Regions from separate parts of the Brevibacillus sp. NSP2.1 genome, predicted to be linked through region 3. Evidence: riboswitches for the same ligand, from Rfam matches in the RefSeq annotation. Region 3 holds a riboswitch; each other region holds the start of a gene.
What was found. Region 3 has a riboswitch for cyclic di-GMP ahead of M655_RS22230 (GNAT family N-acetyltransferase). Riboswitches for the same ligand answer to the same signal wherever they lie in the genome.
Positions count from the first base shown of each region.

Region 1: it holds a riboswitch for cyclic di-GMP, as region 3 does, so the genes downstream of both, ggt (gamma-glutamyltransferase) here and M655_RS22230 (GNAT family N-acetyltransferase) in region 3, are expected to answer to the same signal.
Region 2: it holds a riboswitch for cyclic di-GMP, as region 3 does, so the genes downstream of both, M655_RS01905 (methyl-accepting chemotaxis protein) here and M655_RS22230 (GNAT family N-acetyltransferase) in region 3, are expected to answer to the same signal.

Region 1 covers NZ_CP048274.1:448,693-453,535, forward strand. The annotation lists gene M655_RS02225 (methyl-accepting chemotaxis protein) at 1-817, opposite strand, end outside; gene ggt (gamma-glutamyltransferase) at 937-2,655, opposite strand; cyclic di-GMP riboswitch class I at 2,841-2,929, opposite strand; gene M655_RS02235 (SET domain-containing protein) at 3,152-3,769, shown strand; gene M655_RS02240 (glutamine--tRNA ligase/YqeY domain fusion protein) at 3,854-4,843, shown strand, end outside.
Region 2 covers NZ_CP048274.1:378,610-383,452, reverse strand. The annotation lists gene M655_RS01910 (transporter substrate-binding domain-containing protein) at 1-558, opposite strand, end outside; gene M655_RS01905 (methyl-accepting chemotaxis protein) at 681-2,654, opposite strand; cyclic di-GMP riboswitch class I at 2,728-2,827, opposite strand; gene M655_RS01900 (formate--tetrahydrofolate ligase) at 3,042-4,670, opposite strand; gene M655_RS01895 (FAD-binding oxidoreductase) at 4,809-4,843, opposite strand, start outside.
Region 3 covers NZ_CP048274.1:4,578,697-4,583,539, forward strand. The annotation lists gene M655_RS22215 (AzlC family ABC transporter permease) at 1-462, opposite strand, end outside; gene M655_RS22220 (TrmB family transcriptional regulator) at 588-1,397, opposite strand; gene M655_RS22225 (hypothetical protein) at 1,531-1,713, opposite strand; cyclic di-GMP riboswitch class I at 1,997-2,080, shown strand; gene M655_RS22230 (GNAT family N-acetyltransferase) at 2,242-2,790, shown strand; gene M655_RS22235 (methyl-accepting chemotaxis protein) at 2,792-4,255, shown strand; gene M655_RS22240 (sensor domain-containing diguanylate cyclase) at 4,475-4,843, shown strand, end outside.

The DNA of each region.
Region 1 (4,843 bases), 1.5 Mb from region 3:
TAGATTCGACCGGAATGTGCAAGTACAGGCCAAAGTTCGTTTTCGAAATCGGCGAGTATGTGACGACGTATTCCTTGCCTTGGTCGGAGTAGCTGTAGGAGCCTTTCTCGGCTTTGTCCGCTTGCAAAATGTCGACCAAAGGCTGGGGCAGAGCCGATTCCGCAAGCGGCTTTCCGATCAGCTCCTGGTTGGGGTGGTATTGAATCTGGTGCTTGTTGTCCACCAGAATCGGGTAACCGTCGCTGCCGACGTTCAGATTGGCCAGAAACGTCGCGGCGAACTCGTCCACGTTGACAAGCCCGGTCAGGACGCCGAGCGCCTCCTTGTTTTTGCCGGTGACGGGAGCAGCGACGATGATCGAACGGTTGCCCGTTGTTTTGGCGACCAGGACATCGGAGTAGCTCGGTTTGCCCTGCATGCCGTCCTTGAAAAATTGCCGCTCGCCAAGGTCGATCCCGACGCTTTTCGGGAACGTATCGGCGGATACTTTTCCGTCGCTGCCGATAAACGTATTGCCGTCGTACAGCTTCATTTCTTCGGTAAACTTGCGGATGAACTCGTTTTTCGCCGCCGCGTCGTCCGATTGAATATCAGAGGTGCGGGCCAACACCTGAATTTCGGTCATGCGCCGGTCCAAATATTGATCCATCGCCATCGCGGTACTGGAGGTCAGGTCGACATACGACGCTTTTTGCTTGTCGATCAGGATGGATGAAAAGCTGTTCGTAATAAACAGCGAAACGACGGCCAGAGGAATGACTGCAACGGTGAGAAACCAGAGAATCATTTTGTTCCTCAGCTTTTTGAACAAAAACATAGGCTTTTCCACTCCTAAATTCGTGCTTGGCAATTTCTTTCTGTCTTGCGTAGAACGCTGCCTGCCCGAAAGAAATGCACAGTCAGACTGCCGAGAAGACTCAGCAGCCTGACGAGCGATTAATATCCCATTGCCGCGCCTTCCCCGCGAGGGTCAGCGCCGCCAAACTTCACATTCGTTTGCGGATCAATCAAGATCGCGCCGGACTGGCCCATCGCATCGGTGTAGGCTGCTTCCAGCTTTTCGACCGGATGGCCGCGCTTCACCAGCTCGTCCAGAACGTCCTGCGGAATCCGGCTTTCGACTTTCAGGTTGTTGGAGGCAGAGCCCCAGTTGCGGCCGTGCAGCCATCTTGGCGCTTCAATCGCGTCCTGCACGCTGAAGCCGAAGTCGACGATGCGCGTGACGAGCGCCGCCTGCGTTTGCGGCTGGCCTTCGCCGCCTTGTGTTCCGTAGAGCAGGTAAGGCTTGTCTCCTTTAAAGAGCATCGCCGGGTTGATCGTGTGGAAGGTGCGTTTGCCCGGTTCCAGGTGATTGATGTGTTTCGGGTCCAGAGAGAAGTAGCTGCCGCGGTTTTGCAACAGGACGCCCGTGTCTTTCGCGACGATGCCGGAGCCCCAGTCAAAGTAGTGGCTCTGGATGATCGACACGGCATTGCCGTCCTTGTCCACGACGCCAAACCACGTAGTATCGCCTTTTGGATCGAGCGGCTCGACCGCTTTTGCCGCTTGCTTCATGTCAATGCGCGCTGCCAGTTCTTTTCCGTGCTGCTTGGACAACAGCTCGTCCACAGGAATATCCACGAATGCCGGGTCAGTCAGCCATTTGTCACGGTCGGCAAAAGCTTGTTTGGTCGCTTCGACGATCGTGTGGTAGTAATCCGGCGTACCTTCGCCCATGCTCTTGAGGTCAAAGTTGTTCAGCACGTTCAAAATCGAGAGCGAGGCCATGCCCTGGGAGTTGGGCGGCACGTTGTACGCCTTGTAGCCGCGATAGTCTACCGTAATCGGCTCCGCCCAGGTGGAGGTATGCTTCTCGAAGTCTTTCAGCGTGAGCAGCCCGCCGTTTTTTTGCAGGTCGGCGACGATTTTTTGCGCGACTTCGCCTTTGTAAAATCCGTCGGCGCCTTTTTGGGCAATGATTCGCAACGTTTTGGCAAGGTCCTTTTGCTTGAGAATTTCGCCTGCGGCATACGGCTCTCCGTTCGGCTTCAGGAACGTTTTGCGGAAGCCCTCGAAGCGCTGGAGATTTTTCAGCTCGTTGTCAGTCGGGTCTGTTGCGTACTTGGTCCAGTAAACCTGGTTGGGCGAGACGGGATAGCCGTTTTCGGCGTACCCGATCGCAGGCTCCAGCAGCTTGTGCCAAGGCAGCTTGCTGTTGCCCATGCTTTTGTGCGCGTAGTTGTAGGCTTCCCACCAGCCGGAAACAACGCCGGGAACCGTGTTGGCAGACTCATAGCCGCGGGAAGGAATTTTGTCGTAGCCTTTGCTTTTGTAGTATTCGATGGTTGCCTTTTCGCCAGCTCGTCCGCTGCCGTTCAATGCTTTCAGCTCTTTTGTTTTGGCGTTGTAAATGAGCCAGAAGTTATCCCCGCCAATGGTCGTGTAGTGCGGATAGACGACGGCGAGGGTAGAGGCGGCGGTAATCGCGGCGTCTACTGCGTTTCCGCCGTCTTCCAACGTTTTCAGGGCTGCGGCTGTAGCCAGATAGTGAGGTGTTGTGACCATGGCATTTGGCGACATTGATGTTGGACGATTGGCAGCTTGGACCGGAGCGAATGTTGTCAGGCCGATAGCGGCGGTCAATGCGACGGCAGAAAGTTTTTTCCAAAGTGACATCTCATGAAGCCTCCTTGTATTTTGGTGAAAAGGTTCCAACAATCCGACAGCTTTTCGCAGCCTCACCTCCTTGACCGGGACAGACAGAAAATTCCTCATACCTACAAAAATGGACAAAAACAGACAATGAGTGCGCAAAAAAAGACCAATGATATAGGATCATTGGTCTTGTCCTACATCAATATTTCGGTAGCTGGCTGGCATGCCCGCTCGTGCGGAGGTAGCCCCTCTAGCTTTGCGTCGCCGGATTTCCCCGGGTTTGCCGTTTCGATATCAATGAAAAATTAATGCAAATGTTGCAGGTAAAATTTCCTAAACCTGTTTGTCAATAATATAGACGATTTGTCGATTGGGGTAAATAAGGAAATTTCTTTTTATCTAGAAAAAAGGAAGCATCAGGGAAATACGCGTTTTTCACCGACATTCACACACCTCTGTTGGCCGAACTGCTTATGATGATAAAAAGGCACATTTGCCAAGGAGTGAAACAACGACCATGATGCATCCCGATACAGAGCTTCGCTATATCAACGACGAGATCGGGTACGGTGTGTTTGCGACAAAGCTCATTCCCAAAGGCACGATTGTCTGGGTCCAGGATGATCTCGATCAGGTATTAGACCCGGCATTTGTGGAAAAACTGGATCCATTAAGAAAACAGGACGTGCAAAAATATTCGTTCAAAAATCAGTTCGGCAAATACATCTTGTGCTGGGATAAGGCCCGGTTTGTCAACCACAGCTTCCATGCGACCTGTGTGGCGACGATGTACGATCTGGAACTGGCGGCGCGGGACATTTTGCCGGGCGAGGAACTGACCGATGATTACGGAACGCTGAACCTGGATGAACCGTTTGACTGTTTGCCGGAGCCGGGCACGAGCCGTTCAAGGGTGATGCCTGACGACTTGCTGCGCTACTATCGCCAATGGGATGAGATCGCAGCCGCCGCCTTCGAGCGGTTCAATCAGGTTGAACAGCCGCTGCTCCACCTCGTAAGACCTAAGCATTTGCAAACCATTCGCGGCATTACCGAACAGCAGCGGTCGCTCGACTCGATCATTTCGCTGTACTGCCAGCCGCAATCGCGATGGCCAAAAGAGCAGGAGTGGTAGACGCAGCGGGCCGGACAACGGCCCGATTTTGTTGAACTCTGGGAAGAGAATCAGTATTATGGAATGTAAAGGTGAAGTGAAAGGTTGATTTCATTGGAAAACAAGGTAGCGTCATCCAATTTTATCCGCAATATCGTGATTGACGACCTGCAAGCAGGCAAGGTCAAGGAAGTCATTACCCGCTTTCCGCCGGAGCCGAACGGGTATCTTCATATTGGACATGCAAAAGCCATCTGCCTGAATTTTGAACTGGCAAGCGAATTTAATGGCAAGGCTCACCTCCGTTTTGACGATACCAATCCGGTGAAAGAAGACACTGAGTACGTGGAAGCGATCAAAACAGACGTCAAATGGCTTGGCTTTGAATGGGACGGGCTGTTTTTTGCATCGGATTACTTTGAAGAGATGTACAAGCGTGCGGTGCTGTTGATTCAAAAAGGCAAAGCCTACGTGGACGATCTGTCTGCCGAAGAGATGCGCAAGCTGCGCGGAACGTTGACGGAGCCGGGCGTAGACAGTCCGTACCGCAACCGTTCTGTGGAGGAAAACCTCGACCTGTTCGAGCGCATGCGCAACGGAGAGTTCAAGGACGGGGAAAAAGTGCTGCGTGCCAAAATCGACATGTCCTCCCCGAACATCAACATGCGCGATCCGGTTTTGTACCGCATTTCCCATACGACCCACCACAACACGGGAGACAAATGGTGCATTTACCCGATGTACGACTACGCGCACCCGCTGGAGGATGCGATTGAAGGCGTGACCCACTCGCTCTGCTCGCTCGAATTTGAAGACCATCGTCCGCTGTACGACTGGGTCATCAGCGAGTGCGAGATGGAGCACGTTCCGCGCCAGTACGAGTTTGCCCGCCTGAACCTGACCAACACGGTCATGAGCAAGCGCAAGCTGAAACAGCTCGTAGACGAAAACGTCGTCGATGGCTGGGACGATCCGCGCATGCCGACCATTGCAGGCTTCCGCCGTCGCGGCTTTACGCCGGAAGCGATTCGCACGTTTGCCCGTGAAGTCGGGGTAGCGCGCAGCAATAGTACAGTCGACGCGAAAATGCTGGAG
Region 2 (4,843 bases), 1.4 Mb from region 3:
GAACTGTTCGTTGGTACCGCCCGGATTCACGCCGATGCGCACTTCTTTTTTGTTGATGTCTTCCAGGCTTTTGTACTTGTCCTTGTCCTGCACGCGAATCAGCGGAGCTTTTCCGAACTCGATGTACGGATCGCCCATGTGCGCTTTTTTCTGGCGATCGGTGTTGCGGGTCACGCCGCCGACCGCGATGTCAAATTTGTTCGCCAGCAGATCGTCCATCAGCGTCGGCCAGGATGTTTGCACGAAGCGCGCTTCTACTCCAAGGCTTTTCGCAAACTCTTTCATCGCGTCGATGTCGTAGCCTTCAAATTCGTTCGTTTTCGGGTTCAAATATGTGAACGGCTTGTAGTCGCCCGGTGTGCCCACGAGAATGTATCCCCGTGCGATAATCTCGTCGAGGCGGGACTCAAACTGTTTGTTTTCCTGTTTTTTGACCGCTTCCACTGCTGCGGTCTGCCCGGTTTGCGCGCCTGTAGTAGCAGCAAACGCTCCGGTTCCAGTCATCAGCATCGTTGCAGCGAGCGCGCTCGCCATCATTCTTTTTGTCCACTTTTTCATTAGTTTCTTCTCCTCCCGATTGTCGATCAGTCTGTCTCATGCCCATCTGCTGTTTCGAGCTGTCTCATCCCTTACATGGCATCCCCCCTTTAACCAGGGACGGGCTTTAGCCTTACAAGGTCTTACAAGGTGAACTTGCCTACGCCCTGCTGCAACTCCTCCGTGACCGTGTTCAACTGCTCGACCGAACGGGCAATGTCCTGAATGGCTTGCAACTGTTCGGCCGTGGCCTCCACGACCTTCTGCGCGTCTTCCGAGGCAAGCTTGGCAAAGTTGTACATTTCGTCGACCGAGGCGCTCACCTGCTCAGAGCCTGCAGACATTTCCTCCGATGCCGCCGACACCTCCAAAATATGGGCGGCAACATTGCGCGACGATTCCAAAATATGCGCGAAAATATCCCGCACCTCTTCGATCATCGAAATGCCTTCCTGCGCCTCGCGATTGCCGGTGTTCATCACTTCTACCGCGTGGCGGGTATCCTGCTGGATTTCCCCGATCAGCGCCGCGATTTTCGCAGCCGACTCCTCGGATTGATGCGCCAGATTTTTCACTTCTCCCGCCACGACGGCAAAGCCGCGGCCGTGCTCGCCAGCCCGCGCTGCCTCAATCGACGCGTTGAGCGCAAGCAGGTTGATTTGCGAGGTTAACTGGCTGATCGTATCGAGAATCCCTTCGATCTCCTTGGATCGGCTGTTCAAGCGCTCAATGGCTTCAGCCGCTCTGGTCGTGCCCTCTCCGATGCTGCCCATTTGCCGGACGGCCTGCTCAACGACTGCTGCGCCTTGCTCGGCCTGATCCGATGCCTCGCGCGCCGCTTCGGACACATGCGCGGATGTCTCTGCAATTTTCACAATCCCCGCCGCCATGTCATTCATGGACAAGGCGACGTCCTTGGAGCTGGTAGCCTGTGCCTCGGCCCCGCTGGCAATCTGGTTGATTGACGTCCCGATCCGGTTTACGTTTTCGGTCGCGTGTTCAATTCCTGCCGACACTTCATGCGTAAAGCGCAGCACCTGCTCCGACGATTGCGACACGCCTTCGATCAAGCCTTTCAAGTGCGAGACGGTCTGGTTGAAGTCGCGGGAAAGCACTGCGATCTCATCTTTTCCGGCCACCGTGACCGTCTCTGTGAGATTGCCCTGGGCGACGACATTGACGGCCTGGTTCAGACGCTGGATCGGTCGAACCAAGCGAACCGACAGCCAGTACACGAAGACGATGCCCACCGCCAGAACGACCAAGGAAATAGCCAGCAGCTTGATCGACAGTTCGTTGACCGGAGCGTGCAGGTCTTTGGCCGGAGCAGTGATGAACACTCCCCAGTTCAATCTGGTCGAAGCGTAGGAGGCGAATTGCGCCGCTTGTCCCTCTTCGTATTGAATGACTCCGCGGCCGCCTTGTGCCGTTGCTTCAAAGGCGGTTTTCAACTCAGGAATATTGCTGTCGAGCACCGACTGCTTCAAAATGACTTCGCTGTTCGGATGCCAAATATACGTTCCTTTTTTGCTCACCAAAAAGGCATAGCCACTATGTCCGAACTTCTCCTCGGAAACCGTCTTCTGAATCTCGTTGATCGGAATGGTCGAACCGACATAGCCGTATTGGCGATTGTCCTTCATCAGCGGAACGATGATCGTCACGATGTAGTTGCCTGTCCGCTGCGACACGACCGGCTCGGAAACGATGATTTTCCCCTCGCCTCGTCCTGCCTCCTGAAAATGCGGACGATCAGACGGGTTCGTCTCCTCGCCCTTGAAGTTGATGACTTTTTTGCCGCTCAGGTCATAGGAAAAGAAAAACGTCTCAAACTCGGGGTTTTTCTTCTGCGCCTCCTGAATCAGCTTCAAGTCATGGTCGAAATTGTTGTCGGCGGAAATCATCTCTCCGATCGTTTCAACAATTCCGATTTTTTCTTGGAAAAAGCTGTCGATTCTGATGGAAAGATTGCTGGCCGTAAGTTCCGCTTCTTTGTCCAGGCTGGACGACAGCAACTGCGACGAGCTGTAGTAGCTGGCACCGCAGACCGTACCCAAGCTGACAATCAAGAGCAGGCACATGACGACGATCAGCTTTTTCTTCAAACTGGATTCCATCTCACGCTGTACCTCCTATCTTTTTTTGGCAACAAAAAAGACTGCCACCCGGACAGCCTTCTTACGTGTACGGCATGGCAACCCGGCTATCGTAGCAGCAGAAGATGCGCTCTGCTTGCCTTAGACCCGTGGCTTTGCGTCCCTGCCTTTCAACAGGTTTGCCTTTGTCATTTTTTGTCGTTTTATCTGTATAAAAATACTATAGCACAACATCGGAAAAATGTGGGTTAACTTTAAAATAATGGCTTGGATTTTTTTCCACACAAAATCTTTACCCAAATTGTTTGACAAGTAAACTACTTTCTGCGAAATAATTGCGAAAAAATCGCAAAAAGGCTGACACCTTGTTGTTGGTGTCAGCCTGTCGTCCACTTTTGACTTCTTCGTTTAGCTCAGCCCTTCCACGTGGCCGTGCTCATCCACATACAGCGATTCGGCCGCAGGTTTCTTCGGGAGTCCCGGCATCGTCACCAGGCTTCCGGTCAAGGCGACGATGAAGCCTGCTCCTGCCGAAATCCGCACTTCGCTCACCTGAATGGTAAAACCGACAGGGGCGCCAAGCTGATCGGCCCGATCTGTAAAGGAGTACGGCGTCTTCGCCATGCACACAGGCAGATGGGACAGCCCCATTTCCTCTACCTTCTGGATCGTTTTTGTCGCCAGCGGCGAAAAGACTACCCCGGAGCCGCGGTAAATTTCTTTGACCACCGTCTCAATCTTTTCCTTCACGCCGAGGTCTTCTTCGTACAAAAAGCGGAATTGCCCAGGGCGCTCTGCCGCGCGCGTCACTTTTTCCGCCAGTTCGATTGCGCCTTCTCCGCCTTCTGCCCACGCCTTGGACAGCGCCGCCTCGGCACCTGCCTCCTGGCACAGCGCCATGACTGCGTCGATCTCCGCTTGTGTATCGGTGGCAAAATGGTTGATCGCTACAACCGCCGGCACGCCGAACTTCTGCAAGTTTTCCAGATGGCGACGCACGTTGGCGAAGCCTTTTTCCAATGCGGCGAGGTTTTCTTCGGCCAAATCCGGCACTTTGATTCCGGCGTTGTACTTCAAGGAACGCACGGTAATGACCACGACTGCTGCCGATGGCGTCAGCCCGGCTTTTCTGCACTTGATGTCAAAAAACTTCTCCGCGCCCAGGTCAGCGCCGAAGCCCGCTTCCGTTACGACGTAGTCGGCCAGCTTCAAGGCTGTCTTCGTGCCGATCACGCTGCTGCATCCGTGCGCGATATTCGCAAACGGACCGCCGTGGACGATGACTGGCGTGCCCTCGATCGTTTGCACGAGGTTTGGCTTGATCGCTTCCTTGAGCAGTACGCACATCGCCTCGACCGCATTGATTTCTTCCGCCCGGACTGGCTTGTCTTCAAAATCGTAGCCGATGATGATGTGGTTCAGCCGCTCGCGCAAGTCGGCGAGGTTCTCGCTCAGGCACAAAATCGCCATGATTTCCGATGCGGTCGTAATCATGAAGCCGTCTTCGCGCGTCATGCCGTTGCCGTCTCCCAGCCCGACCACGATATTTCTAAGCGCGCGGTCGTTCATGTCCATCGCCCGTTTCCAGACGATTTTTTTCGGATTGATGCCCCGCGGATTGCCGTGGAAAATATGGTTGTCGATCATCGCCGCAAGCAAATTGTGCGCGGCGGTAATGGCGTGAATGTCGCCAGTAAAATGCAGATTGATTTCATCCGCAGGGAGGATTTGCGCCTTGCCGCTTCCGGTAGCCCCTCCTTTTATCCCCATGCACGGGCCAAGGGATGGCTCACGGAGCGCTGCAATCGTCCTTTTTCCAAGCAGATTGAGCGACTGCGACAAACCAATCGTGGTCAGCGTCTTGCCTGCTCCTGCCGGATTGGGATTCATCGCGGTAACGAGAATCAGCTTGCCATCAGGTCGGTCTTTTATTTTATCCCACAGCTCATCAGAGATTTTTGCCTTATACTTTCCGTAAAGCTCCAGATCCTGTTCATCGATACCTGCTGCCTTGGCAATCTCAACAATCGACTTCATACCTGCCTCCCTGCCTTGCGAAATGTTTATTTACCAATCTTCTACATTCCACATTGCAGTTTGTTCTCCTTTCCGGCGCTCCACTTTTCGCAAAAAGAAAACCTGCATTCTGTTGCGCATTCAGAATGCAGGCTGTCATTATTTGTCGAATATTTTTCCCGGGTTCAAAATGC
Region 3 (4,843 bases):
CTGCTCGGGATTGGCGATCCACTGTCCGAAATAGGCTCCCGCCAAATTGGCCGCAATCCAGTTCAGGTAAGCCGTCACATTCAAACCGTGCATCCATTTTTCGTCGATCTGCTTGCGCTTCGCCGCCTCGTTGATCGCAACCCCGAACGTCTCGTCTGTCAGAAGCGAACCGACGAGCATGTTCCGAAACGCCGTCAGATGGCGGAAGTAGGGCGACAGAGCCGCGCTTAGCAAAATATGCCGCAAATTCACAAACAAAATCGTAATGATAATTCCCATCGCCGAGCTTCCTGCGGCAATCATGCCCGCAGCAATAAACTGCGCCGAGCCTGCGTACAGCAAAATGCTCATCAAGGCAATTTCCATGATGCTCAGCCCAGCGGTCTTTTCCAGCACACCTGCCGCAAACCCGATGCTCAAATACCCGAGCAAGGTTGGAATGCAATCCTTGACCCCCTGCATGAAGCTTCCCTGCTCACCCGCGTTCGACAATGCTTCTACTTGCAGTTGTTCTCGCCCCACTGCTTCTCCCTCACTCTCTCTTTATTTCACTCCGGCTTGCGCGCTTGCCTCCTGCTTCGCTCCGCTTACTTGAATCTCTTCCCGGTGACCACCTGGTACAAGTCCGGCTTGCTGCGCCAGAGCGCTTCGACCTTATCCGGGCCGAGCACCTTTGTCACTTCCGCAAACATAATATCGTGGCGAATGTACTCGACAGCGACCAGAACGAGCGCCGGATCCTTCGTCTTGACCGCCCAGGCAGCCGTATTTGGCGTGAAGTTGGCGATCAGCACTTCCTCCAGATCACGCGCGACGATTGTAAGATGCCCGCCCATCCGTTCCTCGGCCACATCAGGCGCCATATAGTCATGGTGATACGTCGTCCCTACGCGCGTCTCTTGCTGTCCAAACAAAACGGTAAAGACGGAAATCCCTTCTTCGGTTCGTCTGTCCACCGCCTCCTGGATAAAAGGCACCTGAGGCTCCCAGATCGACAGCCACACTTCCTCGCCAGCCTGCTCGATCATTTGCCTCATTTCCATGAGCACCAGCTCGTCACCGCTAATTCGCCGAATGACGTCGATCTCTTGCTCGGACTCTAAGGCCGACAAGTTTTTTTCCAAATAGTCGAAGGACGCTTCGAACTGCCCGCGCAGCCTGCGGACCAGCTCTCTTGCTGGCAGCGGCGCATACGTGACAGGCTCGGAAGGCACGGTGTAAACAGCCCCTTTGTCAACGAGCTTGCCCACGACTTCGTAAATCATGGAGCGCGGCACGCCAGAGCGTTTGCTGATTTCGTATCCGGTGATCGGAGAGTGCTTGAGCAGACTGATGTAAGCCTTGCACTCGTACTGGGAAAATCCGAGCTTTTGCAATTCCTTGTATATGTCTTCCATCCCGACCTCTTAGTAGTTAGTTTTATACTCACTATAGGTTCAGGTTCGTTCCTTTGTCAATGTGCTTTTCCCGGCACAAGCGAAAATAAAAAAAACCCTCCGTGAACGAGGGCCTTTTTGGCAAGCAAGCAGCCTAAGCGAGATCGCGCACTTTAATGTAAGAAACGTTTCTTACATTAATCACGATGTCATCGTATTGCAGCCACCCATCCTTTTGGTTGGCGACCATTTGGATGATTTCTTCCGGCTCGGTTGTCTCGATCTTAACCAGCTCGCCACCGGAAAAGTGAAACTCAATCGTTTTGGCCTGACTCATTTTCGCATCCCTCCTGTTCTTTCTAGTTATCGGACGGATGGTAAATTTTTGTTACGCATCAGGCGCAAGTAGCTGAGTCGGCCATTGGCAAAAGTCCCGGCACAACCTGACTATGTTCCTATCTTTTCTCTGTTTTTCCTCGCATCTTTCTCTGTCCAAACTACCAATTTGGAGCCGACTATTTATGAACAATCGGTTACTTTACCCTACCAAAACTTGACAAGATTGTTTCTCTTGGATTATATTTTGCATAATTCGACACTTCTATACATTTTTCGCAAATGAATGACAAAGGCAAAGTCATCGAAAGGTGGCGACGCAAAACCACGGGTCTAAAGTCTTTGACCATGACAGCCGGGTTGCCATACATCATGAGCATAGCAGGAAGATGATGGTGACTTTGGGCTGTTTCCGCATGGGGAATGGCCTTTTTTATGCTCACATGGAAGAAAGGAGGCGCCATTTTATCGATCAACACTAGACTTGTACATGAAAAAACAAAGAGAGAGAAAAATGGAGTGGAGTATTATGTACAAACTGGTTGATTCAGCACAATCTTTGGCACTTTTCCATCAAATCAAGGAAAGTGTCTGGACCTCAATGGGCTTCGAGATGGAATACGCCAAAGATGGTTCCGACGTCTATCTTTTGTTGTCGGATGAGGACGAACCAGGCGGGACTTTTGAATTTACACCACATGAAAAATCTTCTGCTTATCTGCAAAATTTGTTTCAGGATGTTTTGACGAGCGATATGAAAGTTGTCGAAGTGGACAGTTTCGCTGTCTTGCCCAAGTTCCGCGGAAAGCTGGGACGATGGGGAGTTGCCCTCATGATCGATTATGCAGAAAAACACGGATATACGCATGCAGTCGGTTTGGCAGATCCGGCTTTTTTTCAGTTGATTAACCGTAAATACAACGTCAGAGCGACGCAAGTGAAAGAGATGGTCTTCTACAAAGGGGCGAATGCCATTCCGACCGTCTTCCACCTGCAAGAAGCCTATTTGAACAAGGACAAGCCCGAATTTGCCTGGTATCAAGAGCTTTGCAAACAAATAAAAGTTGAGGTTAGCTGACATGGAACTCTTACAAAGAAGAAATAACTGGGTGGTCATTGTTTTTGCGAGCATCATTACCATCGTCCAGATCGTGAACCTCATCATGGGGGTTCCGTTCTCCTTCGTTTTAACCGTGCTGGGGATTTTGTACGGGGTGCTCGCACCTTTTGCCTACCTTTCCAACCGGCCAGCCTGGCGGGACAAGATGGCTCCCTTCATGAAGTTTTTCAACTTCGCTGTCATCGGCATTTTCATGTTCGTCATCGTGGGACTCGATCCTTGGCTGGTCAACATCATGACGATCATGTTCTTCGTCGCGGTCATGGGCATTTATCAGGACAAACTGATTAACATCTTGACCATCATCGCAGCCATGGGGATCGTCACCTACTATTTCCTGACGAACGGCGAAGCGATTTTCTACACGTCCGATCCTGTTCATTTGATGTACTACTTGCTGGCCTTCTGCTTCGTATCGGCGACAAGCATGATGCACGCAGTTTTCAACAACAAGCTGCAGCGGGAAAGCGAGGAGCAAAAGCAGCAAGCGATCGCCTCCAAAGAGTCGCTGCAGCGCATTTTGGACCAGATCAACGAATCGCTCAACTCCGTCCAGGAATATCAGGAGAATTTGAACAAGGTTACAGATGGCGTCAACGTCCGCGCGGTGGAGACAGTGGCTGCCCTTCAGGAGATCATGCGCTCCTTCTCGATCCAGACCGACAACACCAACGAGTTGCGCCGCGAGATGGGCACGACCAACCTCCAGGTAGAGGACATGACCCGCTCCGTGACCGAAATGCACGAATACGTAGAATCGACCAAAGAAGCGACCAATGAAAGCGGCAAGCGCATCAGCAACATCGGCAACGACTTCGAGCGCTTTATCAAGGACATTCAAGGCACGAACAAGCTGATCCAAGAGCTGAACAAAGAAACGGAATCCATTGAAAAAATCATCCAAACGATTTCGGAAATTTCGGCACAGACCAACCTGCTGGCGCTCAATGCGACCATCGAGGCTTCCCGTGCAGGCGAGCATGGTCGCGGCTTTGCCGTCGTAGCGGACGAGGTGCGCAAGCTGGCCGAATCTTCCAAGCTGTCCTCCGAATCAATCTCTACCTTGTTGATGACGATTCGCGAAAAAATGAAGCTCGTCTCCGACATGATCTCCGAGTCCCAACTGTCGTTTGAGAAAAACAGCGAAGGGATCATGGAGGTTCAGGAAATGTTTACGAACGTGGACAACTACATGCACAACTTCGCCGAGAAAACGAAAAATCTGCAAGAGTTCATCGTCCACGTCCACAGCATGATTCAGGAAGTCAACGCCAAAGTCGAGGTCAACGCAGACATCACCGACAAAAACAAGGAAAGCCTCGAAGAAGTCCTCGTGCTCGTCTCCGAGCAAAAAGAGGAAATCGTCAAAGTATCCGGTGGCTTCGAAAAGATCGAGCAACAAATTCGCGGTTTGAATACGTAAGCAGCAAAGCTGGCTGGATTTTTATGCAACTGCCCTCTCTTTTGTAGAGGGCGGTTTTTTTGCGTGCATGTCTGGATAATTGTGGAATCGGCGAGATTTTTTTATAAAATTCATTTTTCTACATAGCATGTCCCGCCTGTATCGCTTATAATACACATGGAATTTTTACAGTTCTCTTCCATCGTGAATCGATCCAACGCAAAGAGAGGCCTAAGCCATATGCCTGTTTTTCATCGTTTTCCAACGAGCCAGGGGAAAAAGATTGGTTTGACTACCCTTTTGACGGGTCTTGTTTCCTTGTCCATTCTGTTGACGCTGACGATTCTTCTCGTAGCCTCGTATCAATCGAAAAAGAAGTCGCTGATTGATACGACTCTCACTCTTAACTATTCGAGCGCAAGCAAAATGAGCCAAATGATCGACTCCCTGTTCCTATCCATGCGCAGCAGCCTGCGCTATTCCGCCACCGTTTTAATCGACCATCCCTCACGGACGCAACAAGAAGCCATCGAACATCTGGAGATTCTTCGCAAAAGCGGCAACTACTTCAACTCGCTTACTGTCGTAGATGAAACCGGAACGGTTCGC